Regions from separate parts of the Flavobacterium azooxidireducens genome, predicted to be linked through region 2. Evidence: riboswitches for the same ligand, from Rfam matches in the RefSeq annotation. Region 2 holds a riboswitch; the other holds the start of a gene.
The links. Region 2 has a riboswitch for S-adenosylmethionine ahead of M0M57_RS09415 (homocysteine S-methyltransferase family protein). Riboswitches for the same ligand answer to the same signal wherever they lie in the genome.

Region 1: another riboswitch for S-adenosylmethionine. It lies ahead of M0M57_RS15390 (Na+/H+ antiporter NhaC family protein); the one in region 2 lies ahead of M0M57_RS09415 (homocysteine S-methyltransferase family protein).

Annotation. Positions count from the first base shown of each region.
Region 1 covers NZ_CP096205.1:3,550,488-3,563,133, forward strand. The annotation lists gene M0M57_RS15345 (sensor histidine kinase) at 1-1,008, opposite strand, end outside; gene M0M57_RS15350 (response regulator transcription factor) at 1,023-1,685, opposite strand; gene M0M57_RS15355 (DUF3570 domain-containing protein) at 1,682-2,995, opposite strand; gene M0M57_RS15360 (DUF4266 domain-containing protein) at 3,011-3,220, opposite strand; gene M0M57_RS15365 (FAD:protein FMN transferase) at 3,285-4,274, opposite strand; gene M0M57_RS15370 (thioredoxin family protein) at 4,275-4,709, opposite strand; gene M0M57_RS15375 (hypothetical protein) at 4,788-6,815, opposite strand; gene M0M57_RS15380 (hypothetical protein) at 6,844-7,299, opposite strand; gene fabG (3-oxoacyl-[acyl-carrier-protein] reductase) at 7,652-8,398, opposite strand; gene M0M57_RS15390 (Na+/H+ antiporter NhaC family protein) at 8,552-9,862, opposite strand; SAM-I-IV-variant riboswitch at 9,926-10,022, opposite strand; gene M0M57_RS15395 (hypothetical protein) at 10,077-11,228, opposite strand; gene M0M57_RS15400 (pirin family protein) at 11,243-12,121, opposite strand; gene M0M57_RS15405 (DUF7619 domain-containing protein) at 12,210-12,646, opposite strand, start outside.
Region 2 covers NZ_CP096205.1:2,153,351-2,165,996, reverse strand. The annotation lists gene M0M57_RS09435 (head GIN domain-containing protein) at 1-309, opposite strand, end outside; gene M0M57_RS09430 (acyloxyacyl hydrolase) at 314-1,399, opposite strand; gene metF (methylenetetrahydrofolate reductase [NAD(P)H]) at 1,467-2,423, opposite strand; gene metH (methionine synthase) at 2,484-5,171, opposite strand; gene M0M57_RS09415 (homocysteine S-methyltransferase family protein) at 5,228-6,241, opposite strand; SAM riboswitch class I at 6,497-6,599, opposite strand; gene M0M57_RS09410 (homoserine dehydrogenase family protein) at 6,739-7,839, opposite strand; gene M0M57_RS09405 (alpha/beta fold hydrolase) at 7,826-8,818, opposite strand; gene M0M57_RS09400 (OsmC family protein) at 8,924-9,382, opposite strand; gene M0M57_RS09395 (O-acetylhomoserine aminocarboxypropyltransferase/cysteine synthase family protein) at 9,385-10,677, opposite strand; gene M0M57_RS09390 (GEVED domain-containing protein) at 11,245-12,498, opposite strand.

The DNA.
Region 1 (12,646 bases), 1.4 Mb from region 2:
AATATTCTTATCATTTATTTTTTGCGAAAATCGAGCTAATACATCTAAAATCAATGCGTTGAGAAAAACAGGTTCTTTTTTAGTATTTTGTTTTTGATTTTCAAAACGAGCCAATAACAATAATTCGTCAACTAATTGATTTAATCGGTCCACTTCTTTGATGCTGTAATTGATTTTTTCTTCATATTCCGATTGATTTCGAGGTTTACGCACTAAAACCTCAAGAGTTCCTTTAATAATTGCCAATGGAGTTCGTAATTCATGAGAAGCATCAGATGTGAATTGTTTTTCTCGTTCTACGGCATTTTCAATTCGGTCTAACAAGTCATTGATTGTTTTTGAAAGTACGAATAATTCATCTTTATTTTGTGGTAAATCTATTCGCGAACTTAGGTTTTCGCGACTAATTTGCTTTGAAGTTTCAATAATCGTTTTTATTGGTTTGATGCTTCTTCCTACAATAAATCGAGCGATAAGAAATAAACTTATCAAAATAATCGGCAATGAAATAAATAGAATGTTTCGCAAATTCGACAAAACCATAATGGCATCATCCAACGACATAGCTACCACGAGATGACCAATAACTTTTTGATTATCATAAAGCGGAACCTGAATCTGACGAATAGGTTTTTTGTTTAAATAGGTATCAATGAATTCGTTTTTTCTATCTTCAGGATAAAGCTTTAAATTGAGTTTTTTTAAATTGGGTGATTTATCAATTAGTTCGTTGTTGCTATCAAAAAATTGAACAAATACAGGGTTAACATCCACTGTATTGTGTTCTCTTTCACGCCATTCATCTACTTGAATGAGATAAGTGTTGTTATGATCTATTTCAATTTCTTGTAAATGTTTTTCAACTTCATTTTGAATATCATCGTTTATATGGTTGTAAACACTTAAACTCACCATTTGATAAATTACTAAAAAAACTATGGTTATCAGCAAAGCAGTGCTAATAATATAGTAAAAAGCAATTCTATTTCTAAAAGAGAATTTAAGCATAAATTGTAACTACCTTAATCATTAGCAATATAACCAACACCTCGAATGGTTTTAATACTTTCATCTTCTTTAGAAAGATTGAGTTTTTTCCTGATAGCATTCATAAACACATCAATTACGCCGGTATCATATTCAAAATGAATATCCCAAACATCTTCAATAATTTGATTTCGAGTGCATACTTTTCCTTTGTTTTTGATTAAATATATCAAAAGTTCGTATTCTCTTTGCGTCAATGAAATTTCATTATTTTCTGAAAAAACCTGGTGTTTTGATTGGATAATTTTAATCTTTCCTAAGGTCAAAACATCAACTTCCTTGGTGGTTCTAAAATGAATTTTTATTCGTTCTAACAATTCTTCAAAACTAAAAGGCTTTTTGATGTAATCATTGGCTCCGGCTTTCAATCCTTCGATGGTTTCTTGAACAGTATCTTTGGCTGTTAAAAAAATAATTGGCGTTGCGGTATTGTTTTTTCTAAAGGATTCACAAACTTTTAACCCAGAGAGTTTAGGCAACATCCAATCTAATAAAATTAAATCGGGTTTATGGCTAATTGCCATTTCTAATCCTGATTGACCGTCATTGGCAACCAAAACTTCATAGCCTTCTTCTTCTAAACCTTGTTTTAGAAAATTGGCAATTCCTATTTCATCTTCAACGACTAAAAGTTTCATTTGTCCAATACAAATTTAATTCCGAAAGATACAATATTTGCCTCTAACCCATCACTTCTAGAATAATGATTATATCTGAAATCGATATTTTTTATGCCAAATTTCCAGATTTTAGAAGTGGTGAAAATATCGGTATAATTCACTCCAAATCCGTATTGATGAGCATCAAATGTTGATAAATCATAATCGGAAGTATAATATTTTTCTGTTGAAAGATGCTGTTCGTTTGGAGCAAAATACTTCGATTCAGATTGCGTATAAAAACGATACATCGGAAAAACAGTAAAACGATCTGTTATTTTATACGGCAATTCGATACTTGCCGTGTGCGAACTAATTCCCCAATTATCCATATAAAAACGATAATACGTTCTGAAAACAATTTTTTCATTGATGTAATAATTCAAACGAGCACCAATTGGCAATTTAAATCGACTATCCGGTAATCGTTCTATATCATCTGCTAACTGAAATTCATTAATAAACGAATCACTCACATCAGCAAAGTAAACGCGTTGATACGGTGTTGAAAGTAAGCCTTGTTGATGTAAAATATCTGCAAAAAAGGATAATTGTGTTTTCTTATTCAGCACTTGCGAAAAGCTGAAAGAAAGAGCAAAAGAATTTCTATTTTTTTCCGGTTGAAAAACAAAATTGGTTGGGTTGTAATTGGTATTTCCTGTGATCGTAAAATCATCAAAAATTCCACCATTCAAAGTATTTCCATTATCAGCAAAATCTTGTAATTCTTTGGGATAAATGGGCTTCCAGGTATCTAAATAAACATTGGCAGCAATTCCCACTTCAGTATTTTTATCGTTAAATAATTTTGTTAAACCGCCACCAAAACCAATGGAAGAATAGTCATATTCTACTGATCCGGAAATATGTGCATTCCAAATCGTATTTCGATCATTAGAACTATGACTGTAATTCACAACCAACGTAGTTAAAACATCCTGAGCAGAAGCACCCGAACTAGCTTGCCACGGACTTGGTGTTGCACTATCAAACGGATTGATATTTCCTGAAGAAGCCGATGAATAGGCAGAAATCCCCATATCTACTGTTAAAACATCGTCGTCGTTTAGTGGAACGGCAACAACAATAGTTGGTGTAATATCGGTTAATTCCTCCATCCCATTTCCACCGGAAACCGCTGAATGAATTCCGTCTTGTTTATAATAACTCATTAAAAAATCGACTTCAACCGATTCGAGCACACGTTTTTTGAATACGAGCGTAGAATCTTGTTCTTGTCCAAAAAGCGAAAAAGAACAAAGAAAGAGTAAAAGAAAATAATTTTTCATTGTTAATTTGAGTAATTAGTTACAACCACAACCACCACCTGTTTTGCCACCATTGGCTCCGGCTGCTGCTTCGCGATAGACTTGAAAATTGGTTTCAAAACGTTCGGAGGAACGAGCGGCTAATTTCATATCAGGATCATTGATTTTTTCTTTTTCGTATTCTTTTACGGAGTTACAGGATTGAATTGCGAAGAGAATTAGGGCAAGAATTGTTATATTTTTCATTTTACTAATTTTTAGAACACAGATGACACAGATTTATAAAATTTTAATGTTTTTTTCTCTCTAATTATTGCTTGTCAAATTTCTTCATGTCAATATTTTTAGAGGTATGCACCACACCTTTATCATCAACAATAATGCATTCAATTCCATTGATTTGATTTACTAAATCGAGTCCGACCTCAATGCCGAGAACGAAAATTCCGGTAGCCAGTGCATCGGCGAGTTCTGTGGTTTTTGCAAAAACCGATACACTAACAATTCCGGTGGCAGGATAACCTGTTCTTGGATCTATAATATGTGAATATCTCTTTCCGTTGAAAGTGACAAATTTTTCATAATTACCGGAAGTTTCTACAGCACTGTCTTCCAAAGGGAAAGTTGCAAACACTTTATTTTTATTCATTGGATTCACGATGGCTACTGTCCACGGTTTTCCATCAGGTTGTTTTCCCCAAGCAAAGATGTCACCGGAGACGTTGACAATTCCTGATTTACAATTGTTTTCGATTAATAAAGCTTTGACTTTATCGGCAATATAACCTTGACCAATGCCGCCTAGACCGAGTTTCATTCCTTTATTTTTTAGAAAAATTGTAGATTCTTTTTCGTTTAGGATAATATTTTGATAACCTACTTTAGCAACTGAATTTTTGATGGCTTCTTCGGTTGGCATTTCTTTCATGCTTCCGTCGAACTTCCAAATTTTATCCATGGAAGCATAGGAAATATCAAAAGCTCCGTTAGTTAATTTTGAGATTTTAATGGCTCTTTCAATCAATTCAAAAACTTCTTTATCCACTTTTACCGGAGCAATTCCGGCACTTTGATTAACTTTTGAAATTTGTGTAGTTGGAATCCAATCGGAAATTAAGTTTTCAATGCGTTTAACTTCATCAATAGCTTGGTTAATATATTGATTACCTTGAACGGTATCTGTTGCAACTACAGTCATTTCAAAAGGACTGCCAAGCATAAATGTCTTTTTAGTGTGAACAATTTGTGCGGAAGAATTCCACAAAAAGAAAAGACTACAATATAAAAGAATCGATTTCATTTACTTTTCGAATTTTTTAATCATCGCTATGTATTCGGCAGGTGATACATTTTTGAATCCGGTCATTCCAAGCACTTTTCCATTTTTATCCAACAAAACTACCAAAGGAAAACTTCCACCTTTGTTGTATTTTTCGGCTAATACTTTATTTTGCTCTGTTATTTCAGGAGCCAATTGATTGGCTTTTTTCTTTGGAAAATCGGCTTTATATGTCACCCAGTTTTTTTCAGCTTCAACTTTAAATTCAGCTGACATCCAAATGTTTTTTTCTAATTTCATACAAGGAGCACACCAATCGGAACCGGAAAAAACCAATACAATATTTTTGTTTTCCTTGATAGCAAGAGATTGTGCTTCTTCAAAATTGGTTTGCCAGTTTTGAGCATAAAAAAAACTCACTGTAAAAAGGAATACGATAGAAATGTAACTTTTCATTTGCTTTATTTTGATGTAAAATTAACGCAAATGGAATCACATTATTAGTGAGAGGAATTCAATTAAGTAAATCTTAAGTTATAGTAAACCGTTATACTTTCTAATAAACCATTCTGAAACCAAAGCAAGAGAAATAATAATAAGTAACCAAACCCAATCGATAATTGGTGTTTTTTTGACTATTTCTTTTTGGATGGGTTTGTAGTTTTCGTTCGCCAATAAAGATGCAATTAATTCATCTATTTGAGTAGCCAGAAATGTTTTTCCGTTAGTTTGAGTAGCCAATTGGTTTAGTTTAGCATAGTCCGGATTAACAAATTGTTTTTCAATATCAAAATCTAACACTTCAAAAAAGCCTGAATAGGACGTTTTTGAATTGTTTTCGGTTACGGTAAACGAATAATTTCCGGCAGAGAGTCCGTCTAAGTTTACTTTATACGAATTAGTTGATTTTAGTAAATCATACGATTTTGTTTGATTGGTTGCTTTGTTTTTTACCGTTATGGATAAACGAGCATTGTCGTCAAACTCATAGTTTTTATTGAAATACTGAGCATTAATTTCGATAGCATCGCCTGAGTTATAGAAATTTTCGTGCGTTACAACCAATGATTTTCGTGCATTGTTTGACGACAAAAACTGAATTGTTTTATCGATAAACACATCAAATTTTTCAAAACTTTGTTGATCGATGTGGCTTTGTAAACGCCATTTCCAAATATTTTCACCTAATAAAAAAGCGGATCGTTTTCCTTGGTTTTCAGTATAAGCTAATAACGGAGAATCGAGTTCGACGTTACGAATTCTGGCTCCAATTAATTTATCATAGTTCGATTTTGACGTAATTGTTCCAAACGGATTTTGCAACGGAGGAAAATTTTCAAAACCAATATTGTCGATTGCAAAAAGGTTGAATTGCGAAGAAAAAGTAGACAAATAATCTTCTTGTTGACCACTCATTTTGAATTCAAACGTAGTTTGTTGTTGGTTTAAAAAAGTGAAATCAGTATGCAATCCGGTGACAATCCAAGTGTTTAAATTGGCTAGATTATTTTTTTCGAAAACTGATTTGAATTCGGAAGTTGGTTGGTATAAAATCAATACATTAAAATCTTGTAATGAATTGATTTGATTTGGTTTAACAATCGTTACTTTACGTTGTTGATTAGTTTCAATGGCACGTTTTAACGCTCCGATATCGGGATGATTGATAGAAGAAACAATCGCAATTTCAGACTTTTGATCGATGATTTCTACGGCAAAATTCTTGGTGTTGTTGTACGTGTTTTTTTCCGGTTCTGATGAAGCAATCGTTGCTTTAAAAACTTGTACTCCTACTTTTTCGGCGGGCAATAAAACGGTGATTAATTGTGATTTTTGGCTGTTAGAAAAGCTTACATTTTGTTTGCTTAAAATCGAATTTCCTTGCGAAATGGAAAAAGTGGCATTCACATTTTTATTCCCGGAATAATTGACAAAAACCTCAACCGGAAATTTATTTTTGAGAAAAGCGTATTTGTTGACGTTGAGTTGACTAATTTTTAAATCCAGAACTGAAGTCGTGTCGCCCAAAACAATTGGGTAAACTGATTTATTTTCGTCAAAAGAATATATGTAATCGCTTCCTTGCGTTTGATTTCCGTCGGTAATGATCACGGTGGGATGATTGACACTTTTGTGGATGCTTTTCAGCCCTTTTCCTACTCCATCGATTCGTGTTTGTGTTCCTTTGAAATCATAAGTCTCCGCAGATTCCAATTCGCTTGAAAATTGATAGGATTGTACTTCGTATTTTTCTTGTAAAGCGGAATTGGAAGTCAGTTTTTTATAAACTTCTAACGCTGATTCGTTGGAGTTTAATTCAGTAATTGATGACGAATTATCGACAATAATTGGTAACGGAATTTTGATGGTTTCAAATGATTTTCGGGTGAGAATTGGGTTGATTAATAAAACCAACAATCCGAAAATGGCAATGAAACGCAAAAAAGCCAAGAACCAATTGATTTTTGAACTGGTTTTGGCTTTATAGAAATATTGAAAAAATGATACTCCTCCGGCCAGTATTACTGAAAGTAAAAGTAAAAGGACGGTGGTTGTGGTCATTTTGTTATGCTTATAATTAATTTAAACATTAATAACGAACTGTTCTCATTGTTATATCTTCATTATATTTTTCATAGAAAATTTCCACTTTTTCAGGATTTAGTTTTCCCTCGGTATCTAATACTTTCTCTTTAATCAAAAGACCAATAAGTTTTTCCATATTTTTTCTTGAATTCATTCCAATTCCAGAAAAAATTAGCCTAACATTTTTAGATTCTACTTTCTTTTTTAGAGTTAAAAAATTTAAAATGAAATAATCGTCATCTGAATATCCCCTAGTAGCATTTTCATCATACTTATAAAAAATAATTTCTTCATCAGAATCTAACGAAAAAAAAGAATGTTGATGAACATTAATCTTCTCATATTTCAGGATTGATTTTGAATCTACAAATACTTTCCCATCTTTTATTTCAACTTCTTGAGCATAAAAAGATGTTATTCCAAAAATCAAAAATAAACTTGTAATAATCTTATTTAGCATAACTTTTAGTTTAAAATTAATATTTACTAATATAGTACTTTTTTTAGCCCCGATGGTAGTGGAAAGCTTTTTTAAGGAAAATTTTTAGTTTTGCTGCCGAACAAAAGCGACCAACGGAAGCTCTTTGGGTGGCTTGCAAAACTTAATTTTTCTTAAAAAACTTGTAACGGACAGCGGGAATAGCTTCTTATCAGTTTTCTGTTGTCGGTTATCGGTTGTCTGTTTTCTGTTTTCTAGCCTGCTTCGCAGGAGAATTCTATTTCGACTTCGTCGTCTTGCGAATTGACAAACTGTGTGTGAAAACTGTGACTGAAAACTGTGACTGCGACTGGAAACTGCGACTGAAAACTGACTACGTCAACATTCCCCCATCAACATTCATCACTTGTCCGGTTACGTAGGCACTCAAATCTGAGGCTAAGAAAAGACAGGCATTGGCAACGTCTTCCGGTGTTCCACCACGTTTTAATGGGATGGAATCTCTCCAGCCTTGCACGACCTCTTCGTTTAATTTTCCGGTCATTTCGGTTTCGATGAAGCCTGGTGCGATGGCGTTGCAACGGATGTTTCGCGAACCTAATTCTAGGGCAATTGACTTAGTAAAACCAATCATTCCGGCTTTTGAAGCGGCATAGTTGGCTTGACCGGCGTTTCCTTTTACACCCACCACAGAACTCATATTAACGATAGAACCTTTGCGGTTTTTCAACATAATTTTCTGAACGGCTTTGGTCATATTGAAAACCGATTTTAGGTTGATTTCGATGACTTTATCGAAATCTTCTTCGGACATTCTCATTAAAAGGTTGTCTTTTGTGATTCCGGCATTGTTGATTAAAATATCGATGGTGCCAAATTCTGCCAACACATCGTCGGCTAATTTTTGAGCTTCGTTAAAATCGGCTGCGTTTGATTTGTATCCTTTGGCTTTGATTCCTAAAGCGTTTAGTTCGTTTTCTAAAACCAAAGCTGATTCGGCAGACGAACTGTATGTAAATGCCACATTTGCTCCGTGTTGAGCAAAAACTTTAGCGATTCCGCTACCAATTCCGCGACTGGCTCCGGTGATGATGGCTACTTTTCCTTCTAATAATTTCATGCTATGTTTGTTTGTTTTGTTTGATTTGAACGACAAATATAAGTAATTCTATTGGCAGAATATTACTGGTATTTGGTGTTTTGTTGTTAAAAGAAAATTAAAATTGAGTTTTAGTTTATTTCTGTTTTTTATTCGAATTTAATGAATTTTCGTTTACGCTGTGTATTTCAAAATTAATTTATCCCAATATTTGCTGTAGATTGCCAAGATTGTGAACAGGAACAAGAACAAATAATACCAAGCATTGAACAATAAGTCTGTCCAAGTTAAAGCTCCTCCGGCAAAACTAAGGATGAGTAAAACTTGTGCTCCGTAAGGCAATAGTCCTTGAAAAATACAGGAAAAAATGTCTAAAATAGTTGCTGTTTTTTTAGCACTTAGTTCGTATTCATCGTTAATTTCTTTGGCAATTCCGCCCGTTACAACGATGGAAACGGTGTTGTTTGCAATGGCAACGTTAACCAATCCAACCAAGGTTCCTATTCCCATTTGAGCCGAACGTTTAGATTTTATTCGCTTTTTAATTTGATGGAGAATAAATGCAATTCCCCCTGCTTTATCAACCATGGCTGCCAATCCACCCGTGAGCATGGAGAGCAAAAAAATATCGGTCATGCTTGTAAAGCCTTTATAAATGGTTTGAGAGAAGGATAAAAGTGTAAAATCGCCTTGATAAAATCCGATTATTCCCGCTGTAATTATTCCGATTACAAGAGTGGAAAAAACATTGATTCCGAGTAAAGCCAAAACGATTACTAAGAGATAAGGAATGATAGTAATGAGTTGATAACCTTCTTGTTGTAAGCTTACTTCAGTTGTACCATATCCTAAAAAAAGCAAGAGTAAAACCGTGACAAATGCGGCCGGCAATGCAATGAATAAATTGACTTTGAATTTGTCTTTCATCTTACATCCGAGCGATTGTGTTGCGGCAATAGTGGTGTCTGAAATGAGTGAAAGATTGTCGCCCAGCATTGCTCCACCCAACAACGCTCCTCCAATAAGCGGCAACGAAGAACCTGATTTATCGGCTAATGAAATGGCGATTGGTCCAAGAGCAACAATTGCTCCAACCGATGTTCCTGTGGCTGTGGATAAAAAAGCTGCAATCAGAAAAATTCCTAAAGGAAAATAAGCCGAATTGATGTTTTGGATTCCGAAATTTACCACCGAATCTACGCCACCCATTGTTTTGGTTACAGTGGCAAATGCACCAGCCAAAAGATAAATTAGACACATGGTGATGATTTTTGAATCGCCACAACCTTTGATTAAGGCTTGAATTTTTTCTTCCGAAGAAAGTTTGAACAACAAAAAAGCTGCTATAATTCCGAGTATAACAGCAATTGGAGAAGGTAGAGCATAAAAATCATTAAGAACGATTCCGCTACCGAGAAAAGTAAAAATAAATACGCCTAAAGGAAGTAAGGCTAAAGCATTTCCTTTGTTTTGAGTTTGATTCATAGAGCAATTTTTTACGTTATTGTTTAACGAATCCATTGCTTACTTGTCTAAAAATGGCATTGAAATGACAACATTTTTTCCAACAGAAATTGGCTTATCGTTTTAGCACCTTGCTTGTTGTTGCAGGTTGCTATCTTTGAAAAGATTCGTGATAACGGCGGCAAAATTAAATGAAATGAATGAATTAAAAAAATAGTTAAGGTTAAAGAAATGTTTATTTTGCTTCTGAACTTGAGTTTTCGTTTTTACTTACAGAGTAAAATACAGTTACGGTATTTCCTTGTCTGGTTGATAATTTTTCGATTAAATATTTTTCATTTTCATAGCGAGCTAAAAGCGAGTCTTGATTCTCAAGTGTTCGTTTGAATGAATTTTTTCTAATATCATTATCCATAAACATGATAAAATCTCGTTTTGGAATGTAGAAAATACTTTTCCCCGCTCTTTTTATGTAGCATTCTCTACTGGGATTAACCCAACATTCTAGCTCAACGTTGTAACTCCATCCTACAGACATTGTACTTAATTTTTCTTGAATTTGTTTGTCTGACAATTCTAAAAAAGTGAATAAATCTTTAAAAAAGACATCTCGTTCTTCTGTTTTATAAACTTGTTTTATACTTTCTTTAGAATTGAGAAGTTTGATGTTGTTTGTGTTTTCACTTGAATATATAATGTCAATCTGTTGTCCTTTGTAAAAGTGATTAAATTGATAGGATGGAATTTCGATTGTTCTACTGATGACTTTATTCTCTTTTGTTCTAAATTTTACGGTTATTTCTGCTTCATCGGGTCGTCTTCGTCTGATTCCGCCTCCTTCATAATAATTTCCGTTTACCACTATTGCTTTTGTTTCTACTTTGGTTTCTAGTAGTCTTTTTTCGGCTCCACTTTCAATTAACCAAGAGATTAAAAAATAAAAAATTACAGCCGGAATAGCTGCTAATAATCCGAAAAAGGAAAAGAAGTTTCCTAAATCGAAATCTAACGAAGGGTTTACGTCTATATTTTCAGGTTTCCATGAATTATAAAAAACAAACATACAATACATTCCTAAACATAAAAGTAATGTTCCAAAAATGGAAAGAATTCCAACGTTTGTAACAATATTTTGTTTTGGAAGTAGAATAAAGAAAACTAAAAGTGTTACCACGGTTACTGCTGCAGCAGAAAAAAACACAATTCTGTTTCTTTTGATAATGAACTCTCTTTTGTATTGAGCGTATAACTTATTGGCTTCTTCTTTGATGTGGATTATTTCTTCTTCTGTTAAATTACTGGAATTTAACAATTTATCAATTTGATAGTTTAAGGTATTGCTTTTTTGTAAATCAAAAACCTTTTGGATAAGTTGATTGTTGTTCATTTAATTTATATGTTTTAAAATCCTTCTGGTAAAGGAACATAGGTTTCATCATTTTGCACCATGGGAAACGTTTTATTTCTCCAATTTTCTTTTGCTTTTTCGATGGTTGATGGATCGGATGCCACAAAATTCCAAAAAATTTGACGTTCTTGCTCAAACGGTTGACCGCCAAAAAGAATAATGTGCGAGTTGGGATGGATGGTGAGCGAACACGCATCTTCTGCTTTGGAAACTAGCATATTTCCTTTTTCTACATGGTTATCACAAGCTTGAATGGATCCTTCTACGATGCAAATTCCGATTTCGCCACGCACTTGTCCGTTAATTTGAAGTTGGTATTCTTCCTCGGTTTTAATTTCCACCATGAACATATCTGAAAATACGGGAACGGGAGAATTTTTTCCGAAAGCGGTTCCGGCAACGAGTTTAAATTCGGCACTTCCCTCCTGCCATTGCGGTAGTTCGTTCGCATCAAAATGATGGAATTCGGGCTGCATAAATTCTTTTTCTTTGGGAAGTGCGACCCAAATTTGATAGCCGTGCATGGTGAAAATGTTTCCGTTTCTGAGTTCTTGAGGCGTTCGTTCGGTGTGCGTAACGCCGCTTCCGGCAACCATCCAATTGACTGATCCGGGTTGGATTTTGACTTTCGTTCCTAAGCTATCTTCGTGCATAACGGCTCCTTCTAACAAAAAAGTCAATGTTGCCAGACCGATGTGTGGATGCTGATCAACATCCATATATTTTTCAGGGCCTAACTCTGTTGGCCCCATGTGGTCGATAAAAATAAACGGTCCGACCATTCTCTTTTTACGAAAAGGGAGAATTCTGCCCACTAAAAAATCGCCGATGTCGCGGCTGCGTTCTTCTATGATTAAATCGATGTTTGACATGATACAAGTTTTTTATAAAAATAAAGAAAAGTTATGAGATAAAAAAAGCTCTATCGAAGTAGAGCTTTTTGGTATAGAAAATGTGTTTTTATAGTTTAATAAATTTTGCTGTTGAGCTACCTTTATCTGTAAACACTTTTATAAAATAACTTCCTGATTGTAAGTTTGAAACGTTTATTTCACCATTTTCAGCATGAATGGTTGTCATTATAATTTGTCCGAGTGTGTTGTAAATGGAAACTGATTTTACATCAATTTCACTTTTCACTTTAATATTTAAAATATCTTTTGCCGGATTTGGGAAAATTGTGAAATTAGTTTCAAAATCAAAATCTTGATTGCTCAAAGCTGTAACTGTTGTTGAAGTAGTATTGGTTATGATAGGAAAGTTATAATCAAAATAAATATTAGCTTTATTGGTAAACGTATTACCAACCACCAAATTAGGTTTCGTTTTAATTTTGAAGGCTACATAACCATCGTTATTTTCATCATCAAAAGGAAGGTTGATGTTTTCGAAAATGA
Region 2 (12,646 bases):
AACATAAACCGTTGTTTGTCCATAATCCCGAACCCAATTGCAAGTAGTTTTATCTTTTAAAGTGAGCGTATTATTTTGAACTTTTACTTCAATATCCTCAATTAAATTTTCACCTGATTTGATTTCTACTTTATATTCCGGTCCTTGTTTGATGACTAATTCAATTCCACTATAAACAAAAACGGTTTCAAAGGGAGTTACTTCCACTTCTCTCGAAACCATTTCACCAGTTGACTTTATACAATCTCCCGGTTTTTCACAATTGTAAAAAAAAGTAGCTATTACGATTATTAAAATTAATTTTTTCATATTATTAAAATCTTACACCCATTACAAATTCCATTGATTCAGCCAAGAAAATATGGGTTTTAATTGATAATCCTGTAAATACTTTTTTCGTGATATAATATTTCATACCCACCCTATCATAAACAGGAATGTCTGATTTGTAGGGTTGATAGACATAGTAACCTACCTGAGCTTCGAGTGAAATTCTATTGATGAAAAGCTCATATCCTATAAAAACCCCAGCTCTTTTGTAATCTGTATCTGCGGTAACATTTTCTTCAGGATAAGCAATCGACTGATATTTTATAAATTCTTTATATGAATTGGTAAAAAAAACTTCTGCTCCTAATTGAAGAGCACTTTTTCTACTTATTCTTTTATCAACATAAAAAGCTGGATGAAAAAAGGGTTTTTGACCGCTTCCAATAATTGGACTTTCGCTGATTCCGGTTCTTAAAACGAAGTTATATCTTAATGGTTCTGTAATTTTAACTTTTGGTAGTGTATCAATTTGTCTTTCTAAAGGCTCTTCAAAATTATAGGTAACACCAAGATTTACACCATACGAATTCACACCGCTGTTTGGTGCTTTTATTCTTCCGTTAGAAAAATGTGTGAATAATAAACCTGCTTTTAATTCAAATCGATCAAAAAGCGGAGTGGAATAATTTACTGCAAAGTTAGTATTTGCTACAATTTTAGAACCAAAAGCATAGTTTTTACTATTGATTTCTTTATCATGTGGATCTGAGGTATAAGCCACACCTTGTGCTATTTTAAACTGAACTTTACGATTTAAAAAATAAAAATTATAATGTGCTCCTACACCGTAAACTTTACCTAAAATATCATTTTTAAAATCTTTAAAGATAAAATAACCACCATAATCCGGATAGTTAAAGACTCTTTCCCACTCTTGATGACCGTATGTTTTTTTGTATAAACTCACCAAAACACCATCGGGATGACCTTGCAGATAATAATCTAAATCATCGGTATGAGGCATAACATTACCTCTGAAATACTGAACATCTAAAGCAGTAGTTTCTGTTTTTTCCTGAGAAAAGAGTATCGTCGAAAAAAACAAAGTTAAAAAGTAAAGTTTCCTCATTCTAAAAGTAATTCCGGCAAATATAACAGAATAAAATTAGTAAGAAAATATTATGAAAGAATTGATTTTAAAATATTTCCTTCGCAATTGCTTTTATGTTTTCTGCTTTTCCCATCGAATAATAATGCAAAACCGGAATTCCGGCTGCAACTAATTCTTTACTTTGAGCGATACACCATTCGATTCCGATTTGTTTTACGGCCTCGTTATCTTTTGCTTTCACTACGGCCATAATCAAATCGTCGGGTAAATCTACCTTGAATCGATGCGGAATTAAATTCAACTGTTTTTTGGTCGCAATTGGTTTCAATCCGGGTATAATTGGCACAGTGATTCCGGCTGCTCTGCATTTTTTTTCAAATTCAAAAAAGCGTTTATTGTCAAAAAACATTTGGGTAATAATGTAATCGGCTCCGTTTTTAATTTTTTGTTTTAAAAAATGAATATCACTATCCACACTTGGAGCTTCCATATGTTTTTCGGGATAACCAGCCACGCCAATGCAAAAATTAGTACACGATGAATTTTGCAAATCTTCATCCAAATAAATTCCTTTGTTCAAATTGTGGATTTGTGTAACCAATTCAGAAGCATATTCATTTCCTTCTTTTTCGGGTCTGAAATAAATTTCGTTTTTCAAGGCATCTCCACGCAATGCCACGACATTATCAATTCCCAAAAAATCTAAATCGATTAATAAGTTTTCAGTATCTTCTTTGGTAAAACCTCCACACAAAATATGCGGAATGGCATCTACATCGTACTTGTTTTGAATTCCGGCACAAATTCCCACCGTTCCCGGACGTTTTTTTACAATTTTCTTTTGTAATAATCCGCTTGGTAATTCTTTGAATTCATATTCTTCCCGATGATAGGTGACATCAATAAAAGGCGGATTAAATTCCATCAACGGATCAATCGAATCAAAAATAGATTGAATATTTTGACCTTTTAATGGCGGTAAAATCTCAAATGAGAATAAGGGTTTGCCGTTGGCGTTTTCGATATGTTGGGTTACTTTCATAATTTCGGTTGTCGGTTGTCGGTTGTCGGTTAACTGATAACGGACAACAGACAACGGTTTTTAATCTGCTATATTCGGCGAAAGCCATTTCATCGCCATTTCTAAACTAATGTTTCGTCGTTTTGCGTAATCTTCTACTTGATCTTTTTTGATTTTTCCTAATCCGAAATATTTGCTTTCCGGATGAGCAAAATAATATCCAGAAACCGAAGATGCCGGCCACATTGCCATACTTTCAGTCAATTTTACACCTATTTTTTCTTCTACATTTAATAGTTTCCAAATTGTAGGTTTTTCCAAATGATCCGGACAAGCAGGATAACCCGGAGCGGGACGAATCCCGGTGTAATTTTCTTTGATTAAATCCTCATTAGATAATTTTTCATCGGAAGCGTAGCCCCAAATTTCTTTTCGCACTTTTAGGTGTAAATATTCTGCAAAAGCTTCCGCTAATCGATCGCCTAATGCTTTTACTAAAATGGAATTATAATCGTCCAATTGTTTTTCAAATTCTGATGCTTTTTCATCTACACCAAATCCGGTTGTGACACAAAAACAGCCGATGTAATCTTGAATTCCGCTTTCTTTTGGAGCGATAAAATCGGCTAGAGCGATGTTTGGTGCTCCGGCAGTTTTTTGGGATTGCTGACGAAGGGAAATAAAAGTTGTCGGTTGTCGGTTGTCGGTTGTTGGATAAAGGGTAATATCATCATCATTTTCAGTATTCGCTGGAAAAATTCCCATAATTCCTTTGGCGGTTAACCATTTTTCGTTTACGATTTGTTGTAGCATCTTTTGAGCATCTTCAAATAAATCAGAAGCTTGTTGACCTACAATTTCATCGGTTAAAATGGCAGGATATTTTCCGAATAATTCCCACGATTGAAAAAACGGTGTCCAATCGATGAAATCAACTAATTCGGATAATTCAACTTCTATAGTTTTTGTTCCGATAAAATTGGGTTTTGATGGATGGTAATTTTTCCAATCCAGTTGTAATTTATTTTTTCTGGCTTCGGTAATTGATAAGAAATTCTTTTCTCTACTCCTATTCAAATACCCTTCCCGAAGATGATCATAATCCTCTCGAACCGTTTTGGCGTAGGCTGTTTTTGTTTCCGCTTGCAATAAATTTGTAGCGACAGTAACCGCTCGCGAAGCATCATTTACGTGAACAACGGTTTCTTTATATTCAGGGGCTATTTTCACGGCAGTATGAGCACGAGAAGTCGTTGCACCACCAATCATAATTGGAATTTTGATGTTCAACTTATCCATTTCTTTCGCCAAATAAACCATTTCATCCAACGATGGTGTGATTAATCCGCTTAAACCAATGATGTCAACATTTTCACGAATAGCCGCTTCGATGATTTTTTCCGGCGGAACCATTACGCCTAAATCAATGATTTCAAAACTATTACAAGCTAAAACAACTGCCACAATATTTTTACCAATGTCGTGCACGTCGCCTTTTACGGTTGCCATCAACACTTTTCCAGCAGATGACGAAGCAGTTGAATCTTTCTCTTCTTCGATGAAAGGAAGTAAATAAGCCACAGCTTTTTTCATTACTCGAGCTGACTTAACTACTTGTGGTAAAAACATTTTTCCGCTACCAAATAAATCACCAACAACATTCATCCCAGCCATTAAATTAATTTCAATAACTTCGATGGCTTTTGTGGAATTTATTCTGGCTTCTTCAACATCAATTTCGATGAACTCATCAATTCCTTTGACTAATGAATGGGTTAATCGTTCTTGAACTGAGCCATTTCGCCATTCTTGAATCGCTTTTTCATTGACTTTAAAATCCCCTTTATAACTCTCGGCTAATTCCAAAAGTCGTTCAGTGGCATCTTCTCTTCTGTTTAATAAAACATCTTCAACGTGTTCTAATAATGTTGCATCAATTTCATCATAAATCTCCAGCATTTCCGGATTCACAATGCCCATCGTCATTCCGTGTTGAATGGCATGATAAAGAAAAGCCGAATGCATCGCTTCACGTACTTTGTCGTTTCCACGAAAGGAAAAGGAAACATTACTTACACCCCCGGAAATATTGGCATGCGGTAGATTTTCACGAATCCATTTGGTGGCTCTGAAAAAATCTAAAGCATTTAATTTATGCTCCTCCATTCCCGTAGCTACAGGGAAAATATTTGGGTCGAAAATGATGTCTTCTGCCGGAAAACCTACTTTATCCACTAAAATATCGTAGCTTCTTTTGCAAATTTCGATACGTCTTTCGTAATTATCGGCTTGACCTTTTTCGTCAAAAGCCATCACGATGACAGCTGCACCGTATCGTTTGATTAATTTGGCGTGATGAATAAAGGTTTCTTCTCCTTCTTTTAACGAAATGGAATTGACGACACCTTTTCCTTGAATGACTTTTAATCCGGCTTCGATGATTTCCCATTTAGAACTGTCAATCATCACCGGAACTCGAGCGATATCGGGTTCTGCGGCGATTAAGTTTAGGAATTTGGTCATCGCATATACGCCGTCCAACATTCCTTCGTCCATATTCACGTCGATGATTTGGGCTCCACCTTCCACTTGATTTCGAGCGATATCAAGAGCTTCTTCGTACTTTTCTTCTTTGATTAAACGAAGAAATTTTCGTGAACCGGTAACGTTTGTTCGTTCGCCGACGTTTACGAAATTCGTTTCAGGAGTTATGATAAGCGGTTCGAGACCGGATAATTTTAAATATTTTTTACAATCAGCTTCTGCCATTTTTTTGTTTTTCTATAATCCTGCTAGGTCTTGAAAACCTTGTAGGTTTGATAATTTTATTTAACACCTACAAGGTTATGAAAACCTTGCAGGTGATTAGGGCGTGGTTTAAATTCTTTTGCTACTTCGGCGATTAATTTGATGTGTTCCGGAGTTGTGCCACAACAACCACCAATAATATTGATTAAATTGTCTTGCAAATACTCACGGATTAACGCTTGCATTTCTTCCGGTGTTTGGTCGTATTGTCCGAATGCATTGGGTAATCCGGCATTGGGATGGGCTGAAATATTGAGTTGTGTATTATGTGCTAATCGTTTCAAATAGGGTTTTAGCTGGTCTGCTCCTAACGCACAATTGAATCCGATGCTTAACAATGGAATATGCGAAATGGAAATTAGAAAAGCTTCTACGGTTTGACCGGAAAGTGTTCGTCCGGAAGCATCTGTGATTGTTCCGGAAACCATAACCGGAATATCGAGGTTTCGTTCTTCTTTGACTTCTTCGATGGCGAAAAGAGCAGCTTTTGCGTTTAGTGTGTCGAATATGGTTTCTACTAATAAAACATCACTACCACCGTCTATCAGAGCTTCGACTTGTTGTTTGTAAGCGATGCGTAATTCGTCAAACGTAACGGCTCGAAATCCGGGGTCGTTTACGTCGGGACTCATTGATGCGGTTCGGTTGGTTGGTCCGATGGAACCGGCAACAAAACGAGGTTTATCGGTGAATTCATCGGCAACTTCGCGGGCGATTTTGGCGGATTGGTAATTGAGTTCGTACACTAAATCTTCGAGATGATAATCGGCCATTCCGATGGTGGTTCCGGAAAAAGTGTTTGTTTCTACGATATCAGCACCAGCTTGAAAATAGGCTCGGTGAACGGCTTTTACGGCTTCGGGTTGGGTAATGGAGAGTAAGTCGTTGTTGCCTTTTAATGGATGTGGGAAATTTTTGAAACGTTCTCCGCGAAAATCTTCTTCGGAGAAATTGTTTCGTTGTAACATTGTTCCCATCGCTCCATCGAGGACGAGGATTCTTTCTTGTATGGCTTTTTCTATTTTTGACATTTTAATTTTTTTAACCGCAAAGTTCGCAAAGGGTTTTCGCAAAGTTCGCCAATATTGTTTGTTGCACTGAGGCCTAGCCCCGATAGAAGTGGAAAGCCTTTTGCAGGATTGTTGCATTTTTTCTTGGCAAAAAAGAGCGACCAAAGGAAGCTCCTTTTTTGACTTAGAAAAAAGCAACAAGACAAAAAAGCTTGTAGCGAATAGCGGGATTAGCTTCTAACTAAAAAAATTATCAGGAAAATAGAGGAAATAAACGGGTTATCTTTTTCGCCGCGGCGAATAGAATGTAGCACCTTCTACAGTTGCAGGGTTGCTAAGCTTTCATAGGGTCTAGTCCCTCCGGCTTTCGTGATAACGATCAGTATGTGTATGAACGGGGCAAATATAATGAGTAATTTGGGATTATAGAATATTTTTCTGTTATTTATTGAAATTTGTTATTTGACAGAAAAATATTCAATGAATAATGAATTTGGCAATTAATTAATTGGTTAAAATTAATTAAAAACTGATTCTTTTAACTTGATTTTTTCGGCAATTTTGAGAATATCGTTTAAAACTCCTCTGGCTGTGACTTGTTTTCCGGCACCGGCACCTTGAATGACGATTGGGATTTCGCCATAGGATTTTGTGTAGATTTCGATGAGATTATCGGCCCCTTTGAGTTGTCCGAGTGCTGAATTTATTGGCGTTGAAATGAGTTTGACTTCGAGTTTTTGGCTGGTTACATCGAGTTCGCCAACGTAACGAAGCACGTGATTTTCGGATTGGGTGATTTTGGCGATTTCGTAGGGTTTATCGAGCAATTGTTTGTTAGAAGCGTATTCCGCTTTGGTATTTTCCTCGTTTAAATCGGGTAATAAAAGGGAAGAAATTTGCACGTCTGAAAACTCTTTTTGAATGCCGATTTCTCTGGCGAGGATGAGTAATTTTCGGGCGACATCGTTTCCGGAAAGATCTTCTCTGGAATCGGGTTCGGTGTAGCCGGATTTTTCGGCTTCTTTTAGAATAGATGAAAAAGCGGTGTTTTCGTTTCCAAATCGATTGAAAATATAGCTTAACGAACCGGAAAAAACGCCTCTGATTTTAGTGATTTTTTCGCCGGAAAGGTATAATTCATTGATGGTTTGAACGACGGGTAAACCGGCACCGACATTGGTTTCGTATAAAAAAGACTGGTCGAATTTTTGAAGATTTCGACGTAATTCTTTGTAGAAATCGGAATGCAAGGTATTTGCTTTTTTGTTGGCTGCTACGATGCTGAATCCATTTTGAATGAGCGGAATGTAAAATTTAATCAACTCTTCGCTGGCAGTGGCATCGACGGCGATGAGATTTTCAAGGTTATTGGTTTGAACATAATCGACGATATCTTCGATGGAATAAGGAAAAGCGGTTGATTGAAAATTGCTTTCCCATTGGTTTTTGATGCCGTCTTTTTCGAAGAATGCTACGGTTGAATTGGTTATGATGGGAAATCGCAAATCAATATTTCTTTTTTCGAGAAAAAATTGTTGGCTTTCTAAAACTTGATTGATGAGCGTGCTTCCTACGTTTCCGATTCCGAAGAGGATGACATTTATTCTAAGCGTTGACATATTTTTGAGTGTTTTGAGTGTTGAAAATGGGTGATAAAAAAGTGGCTAATTGATTGAATTCGATTAAGAAAGCATCGTGACCGTGAATGGATTGAATTTCGTGATAGAAAACATTTTCTTTTATTTTTTTTAGATTTTGATAAGTTTCACGATTTTCTTCGGCAATAAAAAAATAATCGGTATCGACAGAAACGATATGAATGTTGGCTTGAATTTGGCTTGCGACTGTTACAAAATCTTTTCTGTTTTTGGTAATATCATTCGTTTTTAGCAGATGATTCATCAGTTTATATGATGATAATCGGAAGCGGTTTTTTAGTTTGGAACCGTGATTAATTAACCAATTTTCAACTTCAAAAACGTTGTTTTGTTTGCGTTGAAAACGTTGATTAATGGATTGTGGTGTTCGGTAAAGTAACATCGCATGCAAACGAGCATCGGCAATTGGATCATCAGAATTGTTGAGAATTTTGTCTTGAATGAGCACGTTCGAAATTACCCAATCAGTTGCTTTCCAATCGGTTGCAATTGGAATTAGGTTTTTAATTTTGGTGGGATGTTGAGCGGCCATTTCCCAAGCGATTGCTCCCCCTAAACTTCCGCCGATCACGGTGAAAAGTTCATCAATATTGAGACGAAATAATCCTTCCCAAAAAATTCTTGCAATATCACGAATGGTAAAATCTTTGTAATCTGAAATTAAATTTCCGAAGACATTATCGTATCCGTTTCCGGGAATATTGAAAGCGATGACGGTGAAATGATTCGTGTTGATGGTTTTATTTTCACCGATTAAATCATTCCACCAACCGTTTTCGCCAGTGATGGTAGAGTTTCCGGTTAAGGCGTGATTAACCAAAATTACCGGAACAGAACCGACGGGTTGTCCGAACGTTTCGAAATACAACGGAATATAAGGTCTGACTTTTCCAATTTCTAAATTGAAATTAAATAAATCTATTTTTTTTAAGTTTTTCATAGTACTTCTTTTCTAGCTTTTTTTTAAAAACTGTCTTTTTTCAAACGTGGAAAAAAGACAGTTTTAAACAAACAAACAAAACCTATACAAACTATTTCAGTTGTATTATGCTGCTTCTGTGGTTGAGAATTCTTTTAATAAAGTCAGCTCAACCGGAGTTGGATTGATAAGGTTATCTTGAATGGGACAGCGATTTTCGACGGCTTCAATCCACGATTTTAATTCTTCTAAAGTGGCATCAGAAGTAGGTTTAACAACGACTTGAATTGATTTAAATCCGGCTCTTTCATAGCTAATTTTTCCCTGGTATTTGTCTAAACTTAGGGTTCCGGATACTTCAACTTGAAGTGATTTTAAATTTATTCCTTTTTCTTTTGCTACTAATTTTCCAACAGCATTAATGCATCCGGCATAACCGGCGAGCAAATATTCGAGTGGACTTGGCCCTTCTAATTCGGGAAAATTTTCATTCTTACTTATTCGCACATCAAAATTTTGTGCTTTTACAACAAATTGATTATTGGCTTTGGCATAGCCTAAAACGTTTACTATTTTCTGACTCATAATTAGGTTAATTGAGGGGTTTTTATGGTTTGAAATACGGCTTTCAAATCGGCTTTTAAATCTTCGATGTCTTCTAATCCGACTGAAAGACGAATTAAATCTTTGGTTACTCCGGTTGCTTCTTGTTCGGAATCAGACAATTGTTGATGCGTAGTACTTGCCGGATGAATGATTAAAGATTTTGTATCTCCGATATTCGCTAAAAGCGAGAACAATTTGGTTTCATCGGCTACTTTTTTGGCAGCTTCAAATCCGCCTTTGAGTCCGAATGTGACGATACCGCTTTTTCCTTCGGGTAAATATTCATCAGCTAACGCTTTGTATTTTGAAGTTTCCAAACCGGGATAATTTACCCAAGCTACTTGTTCTTGACTTTGCAACCATTGGGCTAAAGCCAATGCATTTTCGCTGTGTTTTTTAATTCGGATTTCCAAAGTTTCTAATCCTTGAATAGTTTGAAAAGCGTTAAATGGACTTAGAGCTGCACCAAAATCGCGTAAGCCTTCGATTCTAACTTTAGCAATAAAAGAAGCTGCTCCAAGAACTTCATAATATTTTAATCCGTGATAACCGGCAGAAGGTTCAGTGAATTCTGGGAATTTTCCGTTACTCCAATCAAAATTTCCTGCATCGATGATGACTCCGCCCAATGATGTACCGTTTCCTGTGATGTATTTGGTTAAGGAATGAATAACGATGTCTGCTCCGTGTTGAATTGGGTTTAATAAATAAGGAGTTGCCACGGTATTATCAACAATAAAAGGCACTTTGAAAGCTTTAGCTTCTTTTGAAATTGCTTTTAAATCGAGAACGTCTAATTTTGGATTTCCAAGACTTTCAACAAAATAAGCTCGTGTATTTTCTTGAGAAGCTTTTGTGAAGTTTTCAGGATTGGACGGATCTACAAATGTGGTGGTGATTCCTAATCTTGGTAAGGTTACACTCAACAAATTATAGGTTCCGCCATATAAACTGTTGGAAGCAACGATGTGATCACCCGCTTTTAATAACGTTAAGAAGGTTGTTGCGATGGCGGCAGTTCCTGATGCAGTGACTACGGCTCCGATTCCGCCTTCGAGCGTTGCTAAACGTTGCTCTAAAATGTCGTTAGTTGGATTGTTTAAACGTGTGTAGATAAAACCGGCTTCGGCTAAACCAAAAAGATTGGCTGCGTGTTGAGAGTTATTAAATACATACGAAGATGTTTGATAAATTGGGACGGCTCTTGTTCCTGCGTTTTTGGTTACATCGTGTCCTGCGTGTAATGCGTTTGTGGAGAATTTTTGTGTGCTCATAATTTTGGATTTTTAGATTGTTGGATTATTTGATTTTCAGATTATTCGATTTTTAGATTTTTAGATAAAAAAAAGTCCTTTTGGATGGCTTACCAAAAGGACTTTAAAACAAGTGTATAACTAGATTATGTCTTTCGCTTTTGGCAATGAAGGATTGTGATGCAACACATTTGCATCATCATACGGTCCATCATTATTTTTTTTGTAGTGTTCATTTTTTTTTTTTAGTTGCTGAGATTTTATAATAAAAAACCTCTGCTTTTGGGCAGAGGTTCGATTGTATTTATTTTAAAGAATTTAAAATTATGCAATAGGTTTCCTCTGCGGTGATTTCCACATCATACGACAACACATATTGCAAATTGTAAATTTCATTATTCAGATTTTGATTTGGCAAATGTAGAAACATTTTCTAAATATAAAAATATTTTAGATTATTTTTCTAAATTTTGTTATTTAAAAACAATTTAATAGATTTTTATTCTAAATTTTTGAAATGATACAGAAAAATAAATTAAAAAAAATCCGGAACTAAGTCCGGATTTTAAAGTTGATATTTTGTATCAATTATTTTTTGATGATTTTTGTAGAACCAGAACCGTTATCAGTTTGAACAGTTACAAAATACATTCCTGATGTTAAATCAGAAATATTAACTTCTGTTGAAGACAATGAATTAACGTAGATGTTTTTTACGGTTCTTCCGTTTAAATCAGTTACTTTAACATTTTCAAAAGTAGAAGTATTACTTACTAAGTTAAAAATATCTGCTGTTGGGTTTGGATAAATTGAAATATTACTAGCAAAGAAATCATTTAAATTCGCAGCAGCTTGTATATTTAAAGTGTAATCTTCTACCTCTCCGTAATCAACCGAAGAACAGGCATTTGTGTCCGGCTCGTCCCAAGAAATAAAAACTCTCATACGAGTTTGCCCTACTGCAGCATCTTCTGGAACAGAAATATCAAAAGTATAAGCTTGAGCTATTTCAACAGGTCCGGCTACTTGGTATGATTCATTCGCACCATCAAACAAGCCATCATTATTCCAATCAATAAAAACAAAAATATAATCATCTTCATCAGTTTCAACAGTTACAGACAATTGCACTGTTTCACCTTGTGTTACAGTTGCAACCATATCAGTATAGTCATTATAACCCGCACCACAACCAGAGGTATGATTCAAATCAGCAAAAGTTACATTAGTGATAGATTCATAAGTACAACTTCCAGCATTTGCATTACAATATAAAATAGGAAAATCTCCCTCACATTCTCCAATTAACTCATACACATAATCCCCCGTTCCAATTGCCCATGCTCCTGTTGTACTGCTATTTGCAAATGCACCTGCTAAACCAACTTCAACGGAGGAGTCTGATTCCCATCCGTCTGCATCTGAAAGAACTTCCATCCAATAACGTGAAACACCGGTTGGAGCATCAAATACAAGATTAAGCGAAGCTACATTTAGAGTAACTTGATAAAAATCAAATCCAAAATTACTACCTACTATAGTAGAACTAGTAATATCAACATTACTATATGTATCGATTATAGTTCCTGGTACTCCGGAATTGTCTGAACGAATTATAATATCAACATAGGTTGATGGCCCAATAAGGTTTAACTTGATAGTGCTAACAGTAAAAGTAGTTCCTTCAAATACCGGAATATCTACAGCCAATAATTGATTTGTATCACCTCCAAGAAAACCTCCATCTGAAATTGATCCTGAGCTAACCTGACTACAGTCTTCTTGTGCACTTGCAATAAAAGCCGACAAAACAAAGGCGGTTAAAAGTAAAATTTTTTTCATAATTTAAAGTGTTTTTATATTAAAGTTTAAAAATAGTATTTTTTTTCTTACATTATAACTATTTAACAACATACTTTCGAAATTTAACTTTTAATTATAATCCTACAAATTATTAATTATAAAAAATATAATTTTTATTTTAATAAAA